2 regions of the Virgibacillus sp. MG-45 genome follow, and region 2 is predicted to be linked to the other one. Evidence: a T-box and tRNA genes for the amino acid it is inferred to sense, from the RefSeq annotation. Region 2 holds a T-box; the other holds one or more tRNA genes.

Region 1 (4,757 bases), on a different contig from region 2:
ACTAAAAAAAGACTCTCCATCAATTATGGGAGGGAACAATGAATTTTTACCAGCGGATTTATCAACAGATCTTGATGGTAATGATCGAATCAAAAATAGTATTGTCGATATCGGAGCATATGAGTATCAAGAAGTTATTGTAAAAACAATTGAATCTGTAGAACCTTTAAGTGATATTTTAGTAGAAAATGGTACGACACAAGAAGATATTGGTTTGCCTACAAGTGTTGAAGTCCTGTTAAGTGATGGTACAAAGGTAGTTGTCAATGTACGTTGGAATAGTTCTACACCTGAATACGATAGTGTGAAAGCGGGATCTTATGAATTTGAGGGAGATCTTATTGTAGAAAGTAACATAGAAAATCCAGATGATCTTAAAGCTAAAATAATCGTAACTGTGAAAGCACAATCCGATGATATTAGTGAAGAACCAATTGAAGAACAAACAGATGATGGCGGGAAAAAAGAATCTGATGCACTCAATAAGGATGAAAAGAATGATAAGAAGGATAACAGTTCAAACAACGAGAAGAATAAAGAGCCAGCACTATTTGGAAAGCAGTTACCAAATACCGCTACTTCAATGTACACGTTTATGATTATAGGTTTATTTATTATTCTTTTGGGAATGGGTTTATATTTGTACAAACGAAAAAAAGTTGCGCATTAAACATAAAGTAATCGATGTTTAACTCCTTAAGCAGTAGTTTTGCTTGAGGAGTTTTATATGTGCCAAGAAGCATTGTAAAAGACACTCACAAAATATTATGAGTGTCTTTTATTCCTTGTTATAAACGGTTGACTGTCTTTTTTCCATTCGTTCTGTTATTCGTCACCGATATTAATAGCCGATAATATGGTATCCAGCATCAACATGTAATACTTCTCCTGTAACGCCGCGTGCAAGCTCGCTTAAGAAGAAAAGTGTTGCATCGCCTACTTGATCCTGATCAACATTTCGGCGCAATGGTGCTTTTTCTTCTATGGTTGAATTGATATCGTTAAAGCCAGATACCCCTTTAGCAGAAAGTGTTCGAATTGGACCTGCTGAAACGGCATTTACGCGGATGCCATACTTTCCTACATCTTCAGCCAAGTAACGGACACTAGCCTCTAAGGAAGCTTTTGCAACACCCATTACATTGTAATTTTGAATGACGCGTTCGGCACCTAAATATGTTTGTGTAACAATGCTGCCGCCTTCTGTCATAATTTCCTTCGCTGCTTTTGAAACGGCCACTAATGAAAACGCGCTGATTTCATGAGCTACCAAAAATCCTTCACGAGAAGTGTCGGCGTATTCTCCTTTTAGCTCTTCCCGATTTGCAAAGGCAACAGAATGGACAACACCGTGAATCACTCCAACTGCTTTTTTTATTTCATTAAAAGCTGCTGTAATACTTTCATCACTAGCAACATCACATTCTACAATTAATTTTGCTTCCATGTCATTTTGTTCCAATAACTTTAGTAATTTTTTGTGTGAGCGTTCCTGTCTATTTGTAAAAATAAGGTTTGCACCTGCATTATGTAAGGACTTTGTTATTCCCCAAGCAATGCTTCGCTCGTTTGCCACACCCATAATAACGATGTTTTTGTCTTTTAATAATTGTGACATAGGGCACCTCCATGTTTATTCATTGCTTATATTATACCTTAATGGACATTGTGAATAAAGTATAAATTAGTATTAGATTATAACACCTGGTTATAATTAAGTGGTGTTACATCAAAAAGGCTTATAGAAAATCGGTTCATTTCACTTGACCGTCTTCCCTTTAAATGGCGGAGTGGCAGTTTTTTTAAACGAATATGAGGTGAATAAAAAAATAATAATAAAAAAAGATAATTCCTCTTTACAAATACAAATAATCTGTATATAATAAGATTCGTTGGTTTTCGACAATTGCGTTCGAGAATAAACTACTTTTCTTTGCAAGGCCCGTTGGTCAAGCGGTTAAGACACCGCCCTTTCACGGCGGTAACACGGGTTCGAATCCCGTACGGGTCATCGTACTTTTTAAAACAGCTGTGATGCTAGGCATGTAGAGTATGCGACTGTTAGTTGCAGCACATGCACGAGTCACACGCTGTGCGTCGGAGGATTAGCTCAGCTGGGAGAGCACTTGCCTTACAAGCAAGGGGTCGCAGGTTCGAGCCCTGCATCCTCCACCATTTTTTATTCACCTTCTACATCGTATAATATATGTGATGTAACGAATAATATAGTAAGGTGTTTTGCCGGCCTAGCTCAATTGGTAGAGCAACTGACTTGTAATCAGTAGGTTGGGGGTTCAAGTCCTCTGGCCGGCACCATTTTTTTTGAATAAATATGTGGAGTTCCGTTAATGATATGGAGGGGTAGCGAAGTGGCTAAACGCGGCGGACTGTAAATCCGCTCCCTCAGGGTTCGGCAGTTCGAATCTGCCCCCCTCCACCATTTATATTATTGGGCTATAGCCAAGCGGTAAGGCAACGGGTTTTGGTCCCGTCATTCCCAGGTTCGAATCCTGGTAGCCCAGCTATTAAATATATAGTCTTAAAATCCTAGCGATTAGCATCATATTTGCTCTCGCTTTTGTTTTTTCTCGGTAGAGTTACGTTTGAACATGAGTAGCATTTTTATTGCGCATCGATTCCTTTTTAAACGATTAAGTTTGCGCTGGACGCAATACATACCGATGATATCTCACAGGAGCCATTAGCTCAGTCGGTAGAGCATCTGACTTTTAATCAGAGGGTCACAGGTTCGAATCCTGTATGGCTCACCATTTTGAAAATGGGTGTTAACATTTAAATACGATACATAATATAAAATAAACAAGGTAGTTATTATTGACAGCCTTGTTTATTTGCATTTTTAGGCGATTTTCACGATAATAGAAACAGAAAAATTATTTTACACGTTTCTAACATTGTAAAAATCCTACTGCAATGAGCCTATATTTATATTATAATGAAATTACGCTCAAGCACTCACAAAAAATTAAAATTTTTATAAGCTAATATATAGAATTGTAAAAGGTATCATGACGATATACAAAAGGATGGAATAGCATGAACTCTTCCAGAATCCCTGGTTTTTACAAAAAGACAGTCGAGGAACGTAGAGATATACTCTTACATCAGCATGGTTTAACATCAGATGAAATAGAGCTTCTCTCTACAGAAGGTGCACTGCCAATAGCGACGGCTGATAAAATGATTGAGAATACAATTGGAACATTTTCGTTGCCACTTGGATTAGGATTAAATTTCCTTATAAACGGGAAAGATTATATTATTCCTATGGCAATTGAAGAGGCTTCTGTTGTTGCTTCAGCTAGCTATATTGCAAAAATCGTTCGAGATGCAGGAGGGTTTAAAACCGAATCCACCGGAAGAACGATGATCGGTCAAATCCAAGTAGTCGGATGTGCCGATTTTTATCAAGCAAAAAATGAAATATTAAAGGAAAAGACAGCGCTAATTAAAGCGGCAAATGCTGCTTATCCGAGCATTGTAGCAAGAGGAGGAGGGGCTGTAGATTTAGATGTCCGAATATTAAATGACGATCCTCAAGCTACCTATGGACAAATGCTTATCATTCATGTGTACATTCATACATGTGATGCAATGGGAGCAAACATTATTAATACGATGGTGGAATCGCTTGCTCCAACAGTTGAACAAATCACGAAGGGGAAAGTGTACTTACGTATTTTATCTAATTTTGCTGATCAAGCATTGGCAAAAGCGACATGTGTTATTCCGCCACATCTTTTGGCGGATGATGGATTTACTGGCGAAGAAGTACGTGACGGAGTGGTACATGCGTATGAATTTGCAGCGTCTGATCCGTATCGTGCAGTTACACATAATAAAGGTATCATGAATGGTATTGATCCAGTTGTTATTGCAACAGGAAATGATTGGCGAGCTGTGGAGGCAGGGGCACATGCCTATGCGGCTCGTACTGGAAAATATGATTCGATGACGACATGGTCTGTGGATGAAGAAGGAAATCTTGTTGGTGAGCTTGAACTACCAATGGCGATCGGTACGGTTGGTGGAGCAACGCGCGTACATCCTACTGCAAAGCTAGCACTTCGCTTGCTTCAAACAGAGTCAGCAGAAGAGCTTGCACAGGTCATTGTAGCGGTTGGTTTAGCTCAAAATCTTGGCGCATTAAAAGCTTTGGCGACCGATGGGATACAAAAAGGGCATATGGCACTACATTCTCGCTCTGTAGCAATTGCGGCAGGGGCCACTGGGGAGATGATTGATATCATTGCAGAACATCTAGTAAAAGAAAAGGAAATCCGTGTTGGAAAAGCTAAAGAATTGGTGGAACAGTATATAAAATGAGTGTAGAAAATGCAACAACTTCAGAACAAATAGCTATCGGTATAGCTCATAGTAAACTAATTTTAATTGGGGAGCATGCGGTTGTACACGGACAGCCTGCTATTGCCATCCCATTTCCTTTAGTTGGTGTTGAATCAGTAGTGGAGTATGTACCAGGTGCGATTAAGATAGATAGTACGTTTTATCATGGTCCAATAGCGTCTGCCCCAAAGTCTTTAAAGGGCGTTATTAATAGTATATATGCGACATTAGAATATCTTGAATTACCAAAAAGTGATTTATTAATTCAAATAAAATCGTCCATTCCGCCTGGCAAGGGACTCGGTTCTAGTGCTTCGGTGGCTATTGCTGTGATAAAGTCGATCTTTGCTTATGCAGAGCGCGCTTATACCCAGGATGAATTACTAAAG
Region 2 (4,757 bases):
GAAAAACCTCCGATGCCCTTTCCTTTTGTAATAAAAGAAGTTGCTGGACGAGGTGGAAGGCACGTTTATTTAATAAAGAATATCGCTGAATGGGATCAGCAGTTAAAGACGTTAGTTGGAAAAGAATGGATCATTCAACAAACGAATGTACAGAAAGGAAAGGATTTACGCGTCTTTATTGTAGGAAAAGACATAATCGGTGCCGTTCTTCGAGAAAGCAGTCTAGATTTTCGCGCGAATTACAAGCTGGGCGGTACTGCTAGCTTGTACACGTTATCTAGAGAAGAAATCGCAATGATTAATCCAATTATTTCACACTTCGATTTTGGCATGGTCGGTATTGACTTTTTAATTGGTAAAAATGACGAATTATTATTTAATGAAATTGAAGATGTTGTCGGCTCCAGAACATTAAGTGCTGTTAGTGATGTTAATATTTTGCGTACCTATCTATCCTTTATAAAGCGCACCATGGATAAGCAAATTTAAAACACAAAAAAATCGCCCCTAATCGTTTATTCTAATAACGAGGGCGATTTTCTGATGGAATGAAGAAGGTCAAAGTCCCTTCCCTACTATTTTACTTACGAAGCTCATCCAAACGAGCTTTTACCTTTGCTTGTTTTTCTACATAATCTTTTTCCTTTTGTCTTTCTTCTTCTACAACTGCAGCAGGTGCTTTTTTAACAAAGCCTGCATTGGCAAGCTTTTTCTGCACGCGATCCACTTCTTTCGTCCATTTATCAAGCTCTTTTTCTAACCGTTCGATTTCTTTTCCGAAATCAATTAAGCCTTCTAACGGTAAAAATAACTCTGCACCGGTAACAACCGCAGTCATTGCTTTTTCTGGCGCTTCGATAGATGTAGCAATGCTAAGTTCAGCTGTATTACAGAATCGTTCTAAATAATGACGTTCACTTTCTAACTCGGAAACGACAGCATCATTTTCTGCTTGGATAAGCAATGAGATCTCCCGTGACATTGGTGTATCAACCTCAGAACGAATATTACGAACTGATTTAATAATGGAAACAAGACGCCTCATTTCATCTGCAGCCTTGGGATCATGAAATTCTTCTTTCACCTGTGGCCAACCAGCTACGGTAATTGATTCGCCTTCATGTGGAAGCTGTTGCCAAATTTCTTCTGTAATAAAAGGCATAAACGGATGAAGCATTCGCATTGTTTGATCCAGTACATATGCCAGAACAGACCGTGTTGTTTGCTTACTTGTTTCATCTTCTCCATATAACGAAATTTTAGCCATTTCGATATACCAATCACATAACTCATCCCAAATGAAGTTATAAAGCTGACGACCCGCCTCTCCAAAATCATACTTTGTTGCGTTCTTCGTCACATGCTCAATGGTTTCATTTAATCGTGTAAGAATCCACTTATCTGCCAGCGAAAGCTCTCCTGAAAGATCAATATCTTCATAAGAGAATCCTTCCATATTCATTAAAGAAAATCGTGATGCGTTCCATACTTTATTGGCAAAGTTCCACGTAGATTCTACCTTTTCCCAATAAAAACGTAAGTCCTGACCTGGAGTTGATCCGGTAAGGAGAAAATATCGTAACGAGTCTGCACCGTATTTATCAATGACATCCATTGGATCGACGCCATTTCCTAACGACTTACTCATCTTTCTACCTTCCGAATCACGAATCAATCCATGTAATAGAACATCTTTAAATGGTTTCTTCCCAGTAAATTCCTTTGATTGAAAGATCATGCGTGCTACCCAGAAAAAGATAATATCGTATCCTGTCACAAGCACATCTGTCGGAAAATGTCGTTTGAAATCTGGTGCATCTTCATTTGGCCAGCCCATCGTGGAAAATGGCCATAATGCCGATGAAAACCATGTATCAAGTACATCATCATCCTGCTGCCAATTCTCGATATCTTCTGGGGCTTCTCTGCCAACAAAAACTTCACCAGTTTCCTTGTGATACCAAGCTGGTATTCGATGTCCCCACCAAAGCTGACGGGAAATACACCAATCTCGTATATTATCCATCCAATTAAAATAAGTTCGCTCGAAGCGTTCAGGAACAAAATTCACCTTGTCTTCAGTATTCTGCATAGCTAACGCTTCAAGGGCTAATGGTTGCATTTTAACAAACCACTGTGTAGACAAATAAGGCTCTACAACGGCCCCACTACGTTCAGAATGACCAACCTGATGAACATGATCTTCTATTTTAAATAGAACACCACTTTTTTGAAGATCTTTGACAATTTGCTTTCTACATTCAAAACGGTCAAGTCCTTCATATTTTCCCGCATTATTGTTCATCGTACCATCTTCATGCATGACAAGCACACGAGCAAGCTGATGACGATTGCCAATTTCAAAATCGTTCGGATCATGAGCAGGAGTGATTTTTACTGCACCAGAACCAAACTCCATGTCTACATAATCATCTGCAACAATTTCGATTTCTCGACCAACGATAGGTAGGATTACTTTCTTCCCAATTAAATGCTGGTAACGCTCATCTTTTGGATGAACTGCTACAGCTGTATCTCCAAGCATTGTCTCTGGCCTTGTTGTTGCAATTTCAATCGTCTCGTCACTATCTTTAATTGGATAGTGCATATGATAGAACTTTCCTTGTACTTCCTCATATATTACTTCAATATCGGATAGCGCTGTTTTTGTTGCTGGATCCCAATTGATAATATACTCGCCACGATAGATTAGTCCTTTTTCATATAGGGTGACGAACACTTCTCGTACTGCATTTGATAATCCTTCATCCATCGTAAAGCGTTCTCTGGAATAATCAAGTCCAAGTCCAAGCTTTTCCCATTGCGTGCGAATGAATTGCGCGTATTCTTCCTTCCATTCCCAAACCGTTTCTAAGAATTTATCGCGCCCTAAATCGTAGCGGCTTTTCCCTTGCTCTCTCAATTTAGCTTCTACCTTTGCTTGTGTAGCTATTCCGGCATGGTCCATACCAGGTAACCATAGTACATCATAGCCTTGCATTCTTTTCATACGTGCAATTGTATCCTGCATTGCTGTATCCCATGCATGCCCAAGATGAAGCTTCCCTGTTACATTTGGTGGGGGAATCACAATCGTAAATGGCTCTTTTTCCTTATCTCCTGTTGCTTCAAAATATTTTCCGTCTAGCCAAAATTGATAGCGGCCATTTTCTACCTCTTTCGGGTCATATTTGGATGGTAAGGTATTATTTTTTTCATCTTGCATATCCGTTCTCCTCCTAAAATGATTTATTGAATGAAATGTACAATTATTAAAATAAAAAAGCCTTCTCATCCTTTAAAAATAAAGGACGAAAAGACTTGGGCTTCTCCGCGGTACCACCTTTGTTTACAAAAACATAAAACATTTTTGTACACTCAATTTGATAACGGACGCTTGTGTCCGGCTACCTCTAATTTGGTGAAGAACAATTCCTTCATCATTTCAAAGCAGCTGTATCAAGGGCGACTTTCCAACCGACTTTTTCCTAGGAAACTTCCAGCATCTGTTCCCCTCTCTGTAGGACATCGTATTGTACTACTCCCTATCATTACATTTCACTTATTAATTTATCATATCGAATGCTGACTAAAAAAGCAACTGGATTTTTAAAGGGGCTTTATAAAAATACACATAGATTTATTTACAATATCTTTTTTATTCTTTCACGAAAAAGCCTGCTTCATACATATCATATTAAAACAATAAAAATCAGTGAGGGGAGGAGCTTCCAATGGCTAGGTTTTATCGTTATCGCCTTCCACCTTGGATATTAAAATGTCTCATCGTCATTGAAACATGTACATTGCCAATTTTAATCTATCAATTAATCCGAACATTATTTTTTCCGACAACATTAGATGTGTTCTTGCTTGGTTTGCTTGTCGGCTTATTTATCGCATTTTACTTGGAATGGATTTAGCTTTCCATTTCTTCTAAATCTTGATGCATAAGTTCTTCATCCAATTGTTCATTCCACTGAATGCCAAAAAGCAACTGTCGGTACACTTTCTCTAGCTTCTGCACACGTGAAATCATACTTTCTGAAGAGCGTTGCTTCACATCATCCTCTACCAATTGCAAATATGAAGTAGGGTGTAATAAATAAAGCGCTAATAAATATTTATCTTGTTTTGCTAATGGATTTTCTTCTGTATAATATTGAAAATGGGAAATTAATTCATCATTATCTGTATCATAATACGTTGTTTGGCTTTGAATATAGGTCGCAATGTCTATCGTAGGATGCTCCAATCGACTTTGCTCCCAATTAATGAATTGAAGCTGTTCTCCTTGTAAGATATGATCCTTATGCAGGTTACCATGAATAATACTATATACGTAATCGTCCCTTTCTTGTTGTTCCTCAAGATATTGATCAATACGTTTTTGAAGCCAGAAAAATAAGCGTTCCATATCACGATAATGCGTGCACACTTGAAGCTCAAACGGGGACATAAAATGAGAAGCCTCAAATTTCTCAACAGTTGACAGTAATTTTTTTTGGGAGGTAACGCAATAAGCTGCATACTGTCGAAAATCCTGCAGCATATTATCTTTGGAATCATCTTTAGAATAAGGTTTCGTCTGTTTTGTTGCTGAATGAAGTTTTCCGATTGCTTGATACACTTCCTTTGGACGACTACGTAAATATCGCGTCTGTATCCATGGAGATAAATAGTAATAGTCACCATTTATCTTTACGAATAATGAACGATCCTTTGTTAAATAGACGGGCAAAATAGTGGATAATCCA

The links. A T-box is a leader RNA that pairs with one kind of tRNA and senses whether it is charged. The one in region 2 lies ahead of SPK86_RS03365 (valine--tRNA ligase), so its partner is inferred to be a tRNA-Val.
Region 1: it encodes a tRNA-Val, which carries the amino acid that the T-box ahead of SPK86_RS03365 (valine--tRNA ligase) is inferred to sense. The anticodon was not compared.

What each region holds. Positions count from the first base shown of each region.
Region 1 covers NZ_JAXOFU010000015.1:49,310-54,066, reverse strand. Annotated here, with positions in the region: gene SPK86_RS14185 (GLUG motif-containing protein) at 1-670, shown strand, start outside; gene fabI (enoyl-ACP reductase FabI) at 842-1,618, opposite strand; tRNA gene SPK86_RS14175 (tRNA-Glu) at 1,940-2,011, shown strand; tRNA gene SPK86_RS14170 (tRNA-Val) at 2,100-2,175, shown strand; tRNA gene SPK86_RS14165 (tRNA-Thr) at 2,241-2,316, shown strand; tRNA gene SPK86_RS14160 (tRNA-Tyr) at 2,356-2,440, shown strand; tRNA gene SPK86_RS14155 (tRNA-Gln) at 2,451-2,522, shown strand; tRNA gene SPK86_RS14150 (tRNA-Lys) at 2,696-2,771, shown strand; gene SPK86_RS14145 (hydroxymethylglutaryl-CoA reductase, degradative) at 3,058-4,347, shown strand; gene mvk (mevalonate kinase) at 4,344-4,757, shown strand, end outside.
Region 2 covers NZ_JAXOFU010000002.1:224,015-228,771, forward strand. Annotated here, with positions in the region: gene SPK86_RS03360 (ATP-grasp domain-containing protein) at 1-489, shown strand, start outside; gene SPK86_RS03365 (valine--tRNA ligase) at 581-3,226, opposite strand; T-box leader at 3,305-3,561, opposite strand; gene SPK86_RS03370 (hypothetical protein) at 3,735-3,923, shown strand; gene SPK86_RS03375 (phosphotransferase) at 3,920-4,757, opposite strand, start outside.